DNA from 2 places in the Thermovirga lienii genome. Region 1 is predicted to be linked to the other one. Evidence: riboswitches for the same ligand, from Rfam matches in the RefSeq annotation. Region 1 holds a riboswitch; the other holds the start of a gene.

Region 1 (5,335 bases):
ATGTAATTTAATGTTAAACCTTATATCTACTTGATGCAAGATAAAAAGACTATTGTAAAAAAGACGTGTAAAATGGAAAGCGGAGAAATTCATTTGGGAGGAAAAATGGAAAAGTTCGATTTCTACCCGTGGCAACGGGAAGCCTTTGAAAAGATCAAGGATAAGGATGCAATCGTCGCTGCCCCAACGGGTTCGGGCAAAACGTGGGTTGCCTATCTTTGGGCTGGTCTGCTTAATTTAGAAGGTCAAACAACTACTCCTAATGTAGAAAAAGTTATATTCACTGCGCCGATAAAGGCACTGAGCAATGAAAGATACCTTGACCTGCGCAAAATGGGCTTTGACGTTGGAATAGAGACGGGAGACTTTAAGAAGAACGAAGACGCTTCTGTGCTTTGCTGTACCCAGGAGATATACACTCTCAAGTATGCCAGCAGGCCGAACCTCAGGGTGGTCATAGATGAATTTCACTACATTTTTGGCGATCCCGAAAGAGCAAGAGCGTACATAGACGGAGTAAGCAGCACCCATCCAGACTCCAAAATGCTCGTTATGTCCGCTACCTTTGGTGGAAGCAGCGAAGTAAGAAAGTACTTGAACAGGATAACAGGGCGAACGTTTGAACTTTACGAAGGCAAAAAAAGAGTGACAGAACTTGTTTTTTTGCCTCAGAAGCCGATGACCATTGACAAAGTCAAGGATGCATTGGTTTTCGTTTTTTCTCAAAAGGGCACTATGGAGCTGGCATACAGGATAGCGAAGCGCAGGAAGCACAAGGGCAAGGCAGAAAAGAAGAGAATATACGAGATAGCCGAGATTCTAGGGGTGGATAAAGTCCACATGCCTCTTTTGAGAGGAGTGGGGATGTACCATGGTGGGATGTTGCCTAAGGAAAAACTTTTGGTCGAGGCTGCTTTCAGGGAGAGACTTCTGGACGTAGTCGTAGGAACCAACGCGCTCTCTCTAGGGGTTAATCTTCCTGCCAAATACGCGGTCTTTGCACAGCTTGTGAGGTATCACGACAGAGAGCCTATAAGCAAGAATGAATTTCTGCAGATGGCTGGTCGAGCAGGTAGAAAAGGGCTTTTTGACAAGGGGTTTGTAACCTGGCTAAAGGATTCTCCTTTTGAGCAGCGAAGCGCCAGCACCAAGAACATATTCAAGGCATTGATGAAGGCGCCGTTAGAAAGAGCGTCCGTAGTCCTTATGCCAGATTACGGGAAACTTTTGAGAAAACAGAGGACCTTGGAGGATGAGGCAAAGTTCATTGCCAGGTTCTCTCTTCCCGTGGTCAATGAAAGATATGTCGAGGAGGAGCTGAGGAGAGACCTCAAGATCATCGAGAGGGCTATAAAGGAATTGGCGCCTCCTGGAGAAAGAGAAAGGTTTAGAAAGGTGCTTGCCGATATATGGTATGGAGAAATGGAGATAGGGGAAAACCTGGAGATGGCTCAGCTCTTTATGTGGGACGGTAGGGCTGATGCCTTGACTGCGGCGGAAGTGATAAATCTTTTTGAGAAAAATTATTTGAAGGCCTTGTTAAAGGTAAAAAGATTTGCCAACCATTTACCAAAAGGATACGAGTTTTTAGGAATGGAGTACCTTGACAGGACCGTCGAAGAACTTGACGGGACTATCTATGGTTTTGAAGAGAAGATAAGAGAGATAGAATCTACGTCCTGACGTTAGCTTAGCCGTCAACCTTAGCGGCCTTGGCAACGTCACCCCTCCAGAAGGTGGGTTCTAGAGCACCAGAAAACGCTCGGAAGGGCTTCCCTGGGTCCTTCATGGTTACATACAGCCTGGGACTGTCCCCCTTAGGAATGGCGATTATCCATTGGGCCACGGTTTGAGATCTTTTAGGAGAGCTTCCGGTGCGGAAGATGCTCTCATCGGGGCCTGCGCTTTGGTCGTTGCTGAAGGCCACAAAGTCCTCCATGGTCAAGTTTCCCGCCTTGGCCTGCAATAGGCTTATTATACGTTCGTAACGCGTTTTGCTGCTGGATGGGATTTTTATGTTGTATCTTTGCATTTTTGGCGAGATGTAGTGATTGGTTTGGGCTATGAAGCCGTCATCCACTACTCTTACGGTGTTCTTGCCTCCGGGAGCCACCTCGACGACGGCGATCTTTTCTTTGTCTGCGATCATGTAGAAGGAAACTCTTTTGAACCTGTCAAGGTTTGCCAGCACCTCATCCACCGATGAGAAAGAAGTGAGGATCTTGTGTGAGGAGAGGGCGTCCTTGTCCTTGGTTTTCCTTTTATCCTTTGGTACAACGGAAACGGTAGCTGTTACCACCGCTAAGCCCTTTTCGTTGACCCCAGCCTTTAAACCTGATCCATTTTCATCCACCGCGAAAAGACCCACGTATGAATAACCTTGGGTTGGTGTAACTTTCCTTAAATAATGTTTTTGAGTAGGCTTCCAGTCTCGATTCTTGGCCAATATGGTGATATTGCCGCTGGTTGCAGATCCTGTCGCGGCCCACAGCGTGCAGGATTCTGCGGCTTCCGCAACCAAAAGCAGGAGAATTATAAGTGTGGCAACGAACTTTGCTGTTTTATTCTTAAGGAGGTGTTTCATTTCCTCGTCGCCCCCCAGCGATCTTTTCGTTCTCTCGCCAGGCGGCCTGAAGGGAGGAAAGGATATGTTCTCTACCTTCGGCAGCCTGGCTGTCATGGCCTTTAAAGGCTTTAGACCCTCGGCTTTGCGTCGCCGCCTTTCGACGGTTTTGCCCTTTCGGGTTTTTCTAAAGGATCAGTTTTGTTGAATTTTTCTGTTCTTAACAAAAAGCCTCAAAAAAGCGCCTTTCAGATTTGAATCCGAAAGGCGCCACACCGCACTATTCCTTATTTTGGAATCTTCGGCAGCCTGGCTGTCATGGCCTTTAAAGGCTTTAGACCCTTGGCTTTGCGCCACCGCCTTTCGGCGGTTTTGCCCTTTCGGATTCTCTTATTCCGACAAACACTAACCCTATGCTTAATTATGGCACTTATTTTGTTTTTGTCAAGTATTGTCATTGATTTTTATAGTCAAAACTTTAGCAGAGTGTATTATAATTATGTGGACTAAAGCTGCTACGTCATTGCGTCATATGGGATCTGGTGCCGTAGCCATCTGGGAGTGATGAGGTTGAAAGTATCAAGGTGCAATTTAATAGCTGTAGTGTTTAGCGTCGTTTTTTTGTCTCTAATGATGATAACACCTTTGGTGGGTGTTGGGTTCGCTGGCGGTAGCATTCCTTGGGGTAAGATTCTGTCCTCAAGCACAGAACCGGTATTCTTCAACGAGAAAGAGCTGGTTGAAAAAACTCTTTCGCTTTTGAGGAATGGTGGTGCCGCCTCAAAACAGGCCAAGGAGAAAGGCAGTGAAAAACTGGTACTTTTGAGTGTCAGCAACGGAAAAAGCATAAACGTCACGTCTTACGGAGTGGGAAGCGATATATATGTGGCTTTGGCAGATGCTGTGAACCGGCTGAGGGAGAAAAAGGTCAACTTGTCTGATGTTCGGTGGTTCAAGGTCTACGTTTTAAGGGATATGGAGTTCAGGAGGATGGCCAATATTCAAAAGCCCTTGCCCATAGAGAGAGGACTTTGGGGACTTGCCTTTCCAGGCTGTGATAATTGCATATTTACGCCAGAAGATGTGCTGGCAAAGAAAATAGTGAAGGATAATGGAATATTGCAACCTCCGTCCATAGGACTGTGGGGCGACCTTTCGGCTGAAAAAATGATAAGGTCCATGTTGGAGACTAAAAGAGCAGATTATGTGGCCTTCAGAACGGAGAGCGTTTTTTGGGATGGTTCGAGAGCACAGCGTCTGTACAGGGGAAGCCCAATATATGATTCGTATGAAGATCAAGATATCGCTGAGTCCACAAGGCTTGCGGCTTACTACTTGCTAAGGAACGTGGATTCAAAGGGTAAATTTACTTACGTTTATGATCCCATCAAGGACAGAAGCAAAGGCGGTTATAACATGTTGCGGCATGCTGGGACCATATTTTCCATGCTTCAGTATTATGAGAAAACTGGAGATAAAAAGGTCCTAAAGGGAGCCAAAAGAGCCATAGAGTACATGTTGAGCAAGGTGAAAACCTTCAGAAAAAATGGAGAGGAGATGGCATGCCTGGTCGAGGGGGATTATGTGAAGCTCGGGGGTAATGGGCTGGCTGTCCTGAGTTTGGCTAAATACATGGAGGCCACAGGTGACAATAGATATATGCCATTGGTAAAGAGGATGGGAGAGTGGATACTTTCCGTTCAAGATGAATCAGGTAGGTTCTATATACACAAGCAAGTCTTTCCCGAGGGGGAGGTGTCTGATTTCCGCTCGGTGTACTACCCTGGCGAAGCTATTTTTGCGTTGGCGATGCTGGGAAGGTTGGACGATGAAAACTCGGATAAATGGCTTAAAGGGGCAGCAAGGGGTGCAAGATATATTATCGAGATAAGGGATGGCAAGAAACAGGATATGGAGCTTCCTCATGACCACTGGCTGCTTTACGGAATGGATGAGCTTTCCCGCAGTGGTTACGACAAAGAAGGAGTTTTCTTGAAGCACGCTTTGAGGTTGGCGAAAGTCATAAGCGATGCTCAGCACAAGGATTCATATTATCCCGACTGGATAGGAGGGTTTGGGAAAAATCCCAGGTCTACTCCGGCTGCAACTAGGATGGAAGGAATAGGCGCGGCCTACAGGATGGCTAAAAGGGCTGGATTGGAGGAGGAAGGGAAAGATATTCTGAAAACCTTCAGGCTCGGAGGGGGTTTTTTGTTGAGGATGCAGATAGGGCCTTCATGGGCCATGCATTTGAAGAATCCCTCTAGGTCGATCGGAGGAGTAAGGAGAAGTTTTGCTAATTTTGATATTCGGATAGATTACGTCCAACACAACCTTTCAGCTCTTTTGGCCCTTCAGCAGGCGCTGGGAGAGTAATAATTTTGGATTTTGGTATTTGCATGAATGGCAAAACAGAGTTATAATAAATTATCTAGCTAAACTACTCAGTTGAACATCTTAACAACTTGGCTGCCGAAAGGCGGCAAATGTATTTGGCTAGACAAAAAGGTAAAAAGGTACCAATTTACATATTAACAAGTTGTTAGCTGAAGTTTCCGATTGGTGCTGCTGCGCCAAGAGAGGGTGAGAGAGATGAGGCCTAGGAGAGTTAGTATATCAGGTAGTAAGTTTAAGAGGTTTGTGGTGTTTGCCGTGCTTTTTTACGTGGCTGTAACGAGGTTGTTTACTCCTAGTTATATGGCCTATGCCTTCAGGGATGTAAAGCCTATAGCTGGACCTAGCAATGTTGAGGTGATGGAAGTACCTCAGCTT
Region 2 (9,495 bases), on a different contig from region 1:
ATTGGAGGCCAGCGATGACTTCAACAAGTACTTCACCGTTAGCGTAGATGACACCGCTATTACCATCACTGCAAAAGAGGCGGGAACAGACTTTTCTTTCACTACGACTCTAAGTGCTGTTGGCGGATCATCGTTTGCCTTATCTGACGGAACTGGTACCGTAATCCAAGCTGGTGGAACCTTGTCAGCTACCACCGACACCAGCGTGGGTGGTGCCGATGATTTCGACACGAGCGGCAGCGGCTTCGCTGTTTCGAAGGCATCTCAAAACATCACAAACATCGACACCGTGGACGGAAACCAGATGGCCGGCGGAACTTACAGCGTCATAACCTCCAACAACGTTGCCGCAGCCAGTATGCCTGTGGGGTATAACCTCAACGACCCGAACGGGTTTATGTCTGTCGATGATATTTTAACTCTCGACTTGGCATCATCCAACTTATCGTATCTCACCATGTCAATAGAAGTAACCGGTAAGGACAGTGACGCCAACACCCTTGACCTAGCCGTAGAGTACCGGGCCATGCAGAACGACGGAACCTGGACGAGCGGCTCGGTCAACCTAACAGGCGTTGATTCCAACGCAACAAACTTTGATGGCGCCGATAACATCATCTCCGGAGTAAACTTAGGTAATATGTCCTTCGACATCAATACCGCATCGGTGGGAGACAAGGCTGCTCTGACCCTGTGGGATTGGGATACTGGCGGCCTTACAAACGGTGATGTAGTCAGGATAACCGACGGAACCAACAATTACTACTTCAGCTTCACCGATGGTGCCCTTGATGGCGCTTCCGACAAGAACTTCTACATGTACCAGGTGGACAGCAACAACGTCCTCTACGACGGCGCCATCCAGATGGACTTTGACACCTATCTGGTGGATGAATCCCCTGCGTTCCAGTTCACTGTGGCAAGTGGCCTACCTGAGGGTACGGTGGCAACAGGTAACACCAAACTCAAAGACCTTGCCCAGTTCCAGGGAACGGGTGGAGTAAACTTGCTGGAGGATCCTCAGACCATAACCATCGTCCAGGGCGACGGCAAAAAGGCCACAGTTACCCTTTATGCCGACGACACCTTGGAGCAGGCTGCTACCAAGTTCAACCAGGCCATAGCGGAGACCTTGGGGCAGAAAAACTACGTGTCCTCCGCTGATGCAAACAACTTCGTGCAGTTCATCTCCTCCAGCGAAGTAACGGAGAACTCCCCCTACTCCATCGCCGGAACCTTGGTGTTCAGCAGCGCGGTGGCAGGTAAGGCCGGGGAGCTCAACTTCGTCGGAAGCGACTCCATAATCACCGCCTTGGGCCTCAACGTGATCCAGGAAAGCCAGGAAAACCGCTTCTCCGTTGACGTTACCGACTCCAACACCGGAGCAGTGGTAGCAAGCAACGTGGAACTTACCGGAAACACCCTTGTAGGCGTCATCGACCCCAACGTGGACATAGAGTTCGACAAGATGGCCAACGCAAGCATTTCCTGGAACAGCACCACTAAGAGCTGGTCCATAACCGCTGACTCTTCGTCCTTCGAGACCAATGTACACATCACTTCCAACTCAGCAGTCTTCCAGATAGGAGCCAACGAGGGCGAGAAGATGAGCATAGACTTGGGCAACATGTCCGCCGCAGCTTTGGGCGTGGACAAGGTCCTGGTAACCGACAGAGAGAGCGCCGCAAGGTCCATCACCATAATAGACAACGCCTTGAACCAGGTCTCTGAACAGAGAGCTGCTCTGGGTGCCTACCAGAACCGCTTGGAGCACACCATCAACAACCTGACCACGGCAAGCACAAACCTTACTTCCGCGGAAAGCCGCATAAGGGACGTGGACATGGCAGCAGAAATGACCGAATTCACCAAGAACCAGATCCTCATGCAGGCCGCAAGCGCCATGCTGAGCCAGGCAAACCAGCTGCCGCAGCAGGTGCTCCAGCTTCTGAGATAAGGCTATATAAACACAAAAGCATAAAAAGGGGCAGATTATATCTGCCCCTTTTATTTTTTAGCAGTATGTTTTGAAAATTTCTAAAATTAACTCGCCTTATTGACTGTTCGTTGGGATAGTAATATACTCCCCTATATATAGTTTGTAAGCCAAAAGCCGATAAGGGCAAAGCAGGCGAAGGCCTGCGGCGCAAAGCCCAGGGTCTAAGGCGCACATTTCGCGCTATGACAGCCTGGCTGCCGGCGATCTAATCCGCCCCCTGCTAGGCTCTTATCCAAATTAGGGGGAATAAAAGTGCAAAAAGATTATTTTTTCGCTATAGGTAAAACTATAAGAGTCCCCATCATTTGCAGTCGAAATCCTTATTACCTGCGCAGAGTTGAAGAAGTGTCATCTTTGGTCATAAAGGCTGTATCTCTGTGGGAAAGCATCTTCCCCCCAGAGATAAAACCACCGCACCATCACAGCCTGGGACACTTGATTAGGCTGGTCGCAGAAAGCCTCCCCCATGAAAAGCTGAAGCACCTCGAAAACAACCCCTCTTTGAATCGTGCTGCGCTCCTTTTGGATGAAGCAAAGCTCTCTGGATGCAGCAAGAATCTAGAAGAGATTTTCATACGCCTACACGAGGGATTAAACCAACTCTACACGGAATACGGAGAAGAACCTTTCGATGAGGGAAACGACCTATGGTCTCTTCAGCTGGTTTGTTCTAGCATTCCCGATGGGGAAAAACCAGGCTCCGTGAACATAGATCTAATATCAAAAAGCTTGGAAGAAATACGTGCTTTAATTTAGGAGGAACCCGCATCTTCAAGGTCATTTTTCCTGCGGCGCACTATCTGGTCCAAAAGGCCGTCCTCCTGGAGTCCGCCTCCTAGGGCTGGACCTTTATCCTCTATAGACACAATCTTTTCATAAGGGGTAGGCCTTCCTTGGCGAACCAATTCTGTGTCCAGAAGCAGGGCAACGACTACGCCCGTCACGCTCCCACTGTTGATGACGCTCAATAACTCCTGAGCAACCAAATCTTCAAAGGGAAGATAGTGAACCACCAACTCGTGCCGGGACGCCAAATCCAAGTACTTCAACAGCTTTTCGAGATTCAACATCTCAGGATGCTCCATGGCCTGACGCAGTAACCCTACAAGAGTTTTGAGGTTGACATAACTTGAGTTTCTGGCACCATCCATGCCATCCTTCTCCCAGTGAGATACCGTTACGCTGCCCACCTCGAGAAGGACCGCAAACTGAGCCTGAGTCAACCCCAAGCTCAACCTGAGCCTTTTTATGTAATCCGCAGGGACCAAAGGCCCCATTCCGTCCTTTCTAACCCCCATCATAGCCAACATCCCCAACTATCAGAGATTGAACTAACAGCCGCTTAAGTCTTCCCCAACGATCGGAGAAAAACCTTCGTCAGCAGTTCCTTGTCGGGAAAGGAACCCTCAATGCCCCTTAAAGCCTCCAAGAGGGAAAGAAAAAAGCCTTCTTTGACTTCCTCCTCAAAAGGCATCGCTCTTTCTGACTTTATCATATCATATAGATCATACACCTTTAAACATAATTTTATAGACGGCACACTTTGGTTTACAAAAAAGATCAGTGAGGACGCTCCCGCATACCCTCTCTTCTTTGTCACCTTCTGCAGAACGAAGAGAAAGTCCATTGGAGAACAAAAGAGATTAAATTCCCTGCTGTCTCCCTTGATGATGAAGGTCTCACCTTGAAACCTTCCAAGCAAGTCCACCAGAGCCTCCATAAAGGCATTGAACCCCTCCAGGTCCTTCTCTCGGCACGCTGCTTTCTGTATCTCCTTTTGCCAAGAGGCCATCTTGTATCCTTGTTTCCTTCCTGATGAACTCTTAACCTTTTTCTTTGAGGAAGGTCTGTTGTTTCTTTTTTCTTGTGACACAGTCCTGGCCGTCCTCCTTAAAATTCAGGGGGTGAATTTATTGAGTCAAATCAACAAGCCAGAGCAAGAAAACAATCTTTCTGAGCCAGCTTTCGTGGACGCAAGCGGCAAGTACATTGATGCGTCCGACTACTCATCTCTCAAGTTTCGCCTCCCTGCATTGGACATCATGCTGCAAACGATGATCGAAAAAGGCGAAAGCAGGCGGCTCATCGTGCCCCAGACGTACGGCGTCGGAGACGTTTTCATAGAACGTATAGACCCCACAGGCGCTGCATGGAAAATATGGCAGCAAAAGACCTCCAACAACGGCACAAAAACATACTACCCTGCCATTCGGTTCTTCTATGACCCCAAGAAGGGCACTATAAGGCCCATAGACTATAGGGACAAGATGGTGCACCTCGAGGGTAGAAGCAAGACCACTCAGCTTTTGATAGCGTCCTTCATGGCCTACTGGTTCGCTACATTGATGGCCATAAGCTATCTATGCTCCAAAGGACCCAAGGACGAAAAAGAATAACTTCAACGACCTACGACTTCCTCGCGGGGCTCCTTCTTCTCCCCTGAAAGCAAGCTATCAACGTCCAGCACAACTATTATCTCCGAACCGTCTATAAGTATTCCTTTCAAGAACTCCTTGGGTATGCCGCAACTGCCTTTTCCTTCGTCTATGGGCTGCAGATCCTGCCAGGGAAGCTCCACTATATTGGAGACCTCGTCGACCATGATGCCCTGGGTCACCCCTTCATCGGAACTCAATATTAGAATCCTGGCCATGGAAAGGTCATCCAGCTCCTCCATGCCAGCGAACTTTCTCAGGTCTATGAGGGAGATAAGCTCCCCTCTAACGTTCAGAAACCCTTTAAAGTAGTGGGGGGTGCCTGGAACAGAAGTCACCTTCATCAGGGGCAATATCTCCCTGACCTTCTCTATGGGCACACCGTATCTTTCATCTTTGAGACTGAAAACCACGATACTGCTCATTCTCATACCCTCCAATCAAAAATGAATCACGCCACACCCCAAGTCTGGCAGAACATTTTAAGCAAGTTACTCTCTTTGAGTTTCTTGATTACCCCGTTAACCACTCCCCTTATGTACTCTGAACTTTTCCCGTAAGCTTCAGCTATGTCGGAGAGCTTATGGGGACTGGTGTAGTTCCCCAAGCCAAACCTCCTGCACAGTATGTCGTATTCGTCGCAAGAAAGCTCTTTCCTCAAAAGGCTCAAGAACTCATCCCTGAAAAAGGTCCTCTCAAGCACTTCCTCCGGGTCCGTTTCCTCGTAGCCTACAGCACTGTTTCCCTTAAGAGCCTCTGGGCTGACCGAGAAGCTGCCCTGCTCATCACCATCGGCGAAATCTATGGAAAGGGCAACGTCCGATATGACGGCAAGAGATCTGATCCTATCAAGGTCCACCCCATCAGGGAGCTCTAACCTTTCCCCAGACTTGAAAGCCCTCACTTGCTCAGCATAGGCCCTGGCGGAAAGCCCTGCATATCCAGGCACGCTCATTCCCCTTCGATGCTGCAGTAAAGCCACCTTCATCCGCTGGTATATCCAAGGAACTCCGTAGGTACTGAACCTGGTCCCCTTTTTGTAGTCAAAGCGGCTAACTGCTATCATTAGCCCTATGATCCCCTCCTGAACCAAGTCCATAAAGGAGAGAATACTTTGGTCCTGCCCCACTCTCTCTTTGGCCTTTTTGGCGCACGCAATGACCAATCTGAGGTTGCCCAAAACAAACCTCTCGAAGGCCTCACGGTCACCCTCTTCTTGAATCTTTTTGGCCAGCATTTTTTCCTCCTCCGGAGTCAACAATGGGAACTTTCTTATTTCAATATGAAAGGGGTCAAGGGGGGCAACTTCCAAGGGTTCTTCCAAATCCCACAGCTCATCCTGTTCCACAACGGGCTCTTCCAGATCAAGCACACCATCTGCCAGGACTTCTGCCTGATCCTCTTGAGCAGGCGCATAGCCCTGTAAGGTAAAACATATCCCTCCGTGGTTTACTCTAGCCATCTACGGTTCCCTCCCTGGATCCGTCTGCAATTCATCCTACATACCTTATCGGCCGAAATGGGAATAAAGATTAGACCCGAAGGGTCAATTTCACAAAACCTCTTTTAAAGATCATCCAAATGGGATACATTTTAGACAAATGCGAAAAGGAGGCCTTTAGTATGGACGACCAAGGAAGAATAGAGAGAAAACCACCAGTTGCTCCGACGAGAAAACCAACGCTGTACACATCAGAGACTCCTGCAAAACAGGCCAAGCTCTCCTACGCCCACCATGAGTACAATATAGGGAACCTCAAATGGGTGGCCCAAATCCTGGAAGGAACACTGCGCGCCTTTGGCCGCAACGTGAAACTCAAGGTCAAAGAAGAACATATAGAAGCCTACGAAGGCAACAAAAACATCTTCTCCATATCCTACGACGAAGCTTTCAGAAAAGTCGAAGAAATTAGACTAATCCTCTCCTCTCTCGTTGACAGGGAAGCATAGGTTGTTTACATCACACCCACTAATTATACTGTATATCAGATCTAACTTTAGGAAGATACTATAATGAAAATATCTAGGAGGAGTGGTGCACCTTGCGGAAACTGTGGCAGCAGACGGCAGCTTCAATAATAATCTCGGGACTGATCGTGGTCCTTGCGGTCTTGCTAATCGTAGGTTTTCAGATCTATGCATTACAAAAAGAAAACCTCAAAAACAATATAGACCTAACTGTAAGGCACCTGTCCATGGAACTAGAAAATTACGGAACTCATCTCAAATCCCCGGTCGTCATAGTCAACAGGAGCGTTGCAGAAAAGGTCAATCCCGATGGTTGGCTGGCCTCCCCAGAGCTTGAGGACTACTACGCAGGCAACCTTTCTTACGGCCTGATCTCCGTGGCCCAAGATGCCCCATGGGCAGAGAAGTTATACTTCTACTTCAACTCCCCGCTGATAGGCAAGAAGAACATTACAGGCGCCGCGGTAGCCAAAAAAGCCGATGGCAAATGGGAGATCAATACCGACACTTCCTTAACGGTGGACAAAAACGGCTTCACAGAAACCTCTTCACAAGCCCAATGGTTCTTTGTTCCAACGAAGAAAAAGAAGGCCATATGGACTGATCCAAGGATTGTAAGCACTCCAATGGGCAAGAGAGCGGTGGTTACCTACGCCGAACCAGTAATGGTAAAGAGCAAAAAGGATCAACAGGAGATACTTTTAGGAGTGGCGGGCATTGACATCAACATCGAAGCTTTCAGCGATTTCATCAAAAACCGAGGGGAAGGAAATGGCTCCTTCAAGTTTGTGTTGTCCCCTGGCAATAAAGTTATAGCTCATCCCAAACTGGATTCTTCAACGGGGACCATCGACGAAAATGATGCAAAAGAGATAGCTTCCTTCCTCGAGGCCGTCGGAGATGTGAAAGTTATAGGTAACTTCTACGTATCCATTCAAGAGACCCCAAGCGGACTAAAGATAGGCTATGCAGTACCCAAGGCCCTTATTACAGCCCAAATACGCAACCTCCTCTTGAAGATCTCGGGTGTCTCCCTCCTTGCCCTTCTGGTGGCAGCATCCCTGGGAGTGGTGTTCGGAAGGCGTCTCGCACAGCCGATAGTTGAGATAACGGGCATCGCTCAAAAGATGGGAGAAGGGGACTTCAGAGAAGCCAAATTCAACAAGTTCAACGGCGAGGAAGTATCCCTCCTTCAAAGGTCCATATTGGATACCATGAAGAACCTGAGGGAGATGATATCCAACGTAAGCTCCCTAGCAGAGGAGCTTGCGGCCTCAGCCCAGGAAGTAGCAGCAGGGGCTGACGAAACGGGAAGAGGTGCTGAGGAAAGCATAAATCAAGTACAGAAGGTCCGAAACGCCATAGAAAAGCAATCGAATATACTGGGCACCATAGCTCAACAAATAGAACAGGTTGGAGACCTCGTACAAAACATGGAGTCCTTGATGGAGAAGCTAAAGGCTCTCCACGATGAGCAGCTTCAAGCAACACAAAAAGGCGCTGAACTTGTGAGGCAGAGTGAATCCACTGTGAAGGAACTGGATGAAATATCAACGGAAGTAAACAGCTCCTTCAAAGAGGTCACAGAGAGCATGTCTAAGATAATAGGAATGGCTCAAACCATATCCTCCATAGCAGACCAGACCAACCTTCTTGCCCTGAACGCTGCCATAGAGGCCGCCCGCGCAGGTGATGCCGGAAGAGGGTTCGCCGTGGTTGCAGAAGAGGTCCGAAAACTTGCAGAGGAATCCTCCAACGCAGCCCAGCAGATCCATTCCTACATAGAGGAGATACAGCCTCGCGTACAGAAGGCAGAAAAATCCCTATCGAAATCCAATGAGACTACAGCAAAGGGCATAGAAGCCATAGATCAAACCAGGGAAGCCTTCGAAACCATAAGAAGCGACGCTGAAAGAGCAAAAGAAGAAGGAAACCAGGTAGGAAAAGCCATGGAGGAGCTAGCCTCCCTCTACTCCAAAATAGAGGAGGCTTTGAAGACCTTCAACGAGGGACGAAGGATCGTGGAAGAATCCATAAACCATCTCTCAGCTACGGCGGAAGAACAGGCAGCTCAGGCAGAGGAGTTCTCCGCCTCAAGCCAAGGTCTCTCCGAGATGGCAGAAAAGCTGATAGGTGAGATGAACAAATTCAAGATAAGCTAAAAGACACAAAGGGGGCCCATACCGTTGAAAGGTTATGAAGACTCTTTTTTCATGATCCAAAAGCTTGTTGAGAAAGGGCTTGCAGCTAGGGGGGTCCCCATTTACTCCTTAAACTTCAAGAGTTTAAACGAAAAAGAACTTGCTGTGAACATTATACTTTACCTCCCAAAAGACATGGATACGGCAAAGGATTTCATCATTGAACAATTCGACGTTAAAAAGGGACAACAAGAACATATCAAAGGAAGGCCCCTGAAGATACCCGCAAAACTCAAAAGAAAGCGCCAAGGCCTTCCTGAGTGGCAAGACCTTAAGGGTAAGACCATGGTTTTTGTTGTGGACACCGTACTGCACCATGGGTTGAGCTCGCTCATTGCATCTACTGAGGCAAATCCATCAGATGAAGAATCCATTGCTGTCATGAAAGAACAAATAAGCCATATAGAGAACTTCTTCAATGACAAACCCTACGTACAACAAGAAGCAAAAGTGGATGCTAGCCTTAAAGAAACACCACATGTAGAAGAAGACCACACAAGTTCCTCCTTGCTATCCAAGGAGGACATAGAATCTGCCTTGAGCATCATACCAAGCGGCATAACACAACGTTGGGTAGAGTTGGCAGAAGAAAACCTCCTGGCCATAACTAATTCATATGAGGTGAAAGAAGACTGGATCAATAAGCTGGAACCTTTTTTAAAAAACGCAGGTATCACCTCGGAAGAAGACCTCGCCTCCTTCGCAGAGGCTCATCTAAACAGCTGGGAAGACCTGTACGAAGCCTTTGAAACTGCCAGGTTGCAAGGTATAATCCCAAAGGACAACCTTTCCCTCATTGATTTGTTCTGCCTTTTGTTGCAGGGCTGTTTCATGAGCAGTGGAAGGCAATTTTGAAGGGTTGCTGTTTAATATCGACCTTTTACATATACTT

The links. Region 1 has a riboswitch for cyclic di-GMP ahead of V7Z69_RS03775 (C45 family autoproteolytic acyltransferase/hydolase). Riboswitches for the same ligand answer to the same signal wherever they lie in the genome.
Region 2: another riboswitch for cyclic di-GMP. It lies ahead of V7Z69_RS02480 (hypothetical protein); the one in region 1 lies ahead of V7Z69_RS03775 (C45 family autoproteolytic acyltransferase/hydolase).

Annotation. Positions count from the first base shown of each region.
Region 1 covers NZ_DAITZW010000006.1:55,432-60,766, reverse strand. The annotation lists gene V7Z69_RS03780 (DEAD/DEAH box helicase) at 34-1,683, shown strand; gene V7Z69_RS03775 (C45 family autoproteolytic acyltransferase/hydolase) at 1,691-2,680, opposite strand; cyclic di-GMP riboswitch class I at 2,661-2,747, opposite strand; cyclic di-GMP riboswitch class I at 2,864-2,950, opposite strand; gene V7Z69_RS03770 (hypothetical protein) at 3,194-4,939, shown strand; partial or broken gene V7Z69_RS03765 (hypothetical protein) at 5,156-5,335, shown strand, end outside.
Region 2 covers NZ_DAITZW010000004.1:18-9,512, forward strand. The annotation lists partial or broken gene V7Z69_RS02475 (flagellin) at 1-1,957, shown strand, start outside; cyclic di-GMP riboswitch class I at 2,112-2,201, shown strand; gene V7Z69_RS02480 (hypothetical protein) at 2,252-2,755, shown strand; gene V7Z69_RS02485 (helix-turn-helix domain-containing protein) at 2,752-3,309, opposite strand; gene V7Z69_RS02490 (hypothetical protein) at 3,342-3,872, opposite strand; gene V7Z69_RS02495 (hypothetical protein) at 3,913-4,395, shown strand; gene V7Z69_RS02500 (chemotaxis protein CheW) at 4,398-4,859, opposite strand; gene V7Z69_RS02505 (sigma-70 family RNA polymerase sigma factor) at 4,886-5,896, opposite strand; gene V7Z69_RS02510 (hypothetical protein) at 6,058-6,384, shown strand; gene V7Z69_RS02515 (methyl-accepting chemotaxis protein) at 6,477-8,564, shown strand; gene V7Z69_RS02520 (hypothetical protein) at 8,589-9,458, shown strand.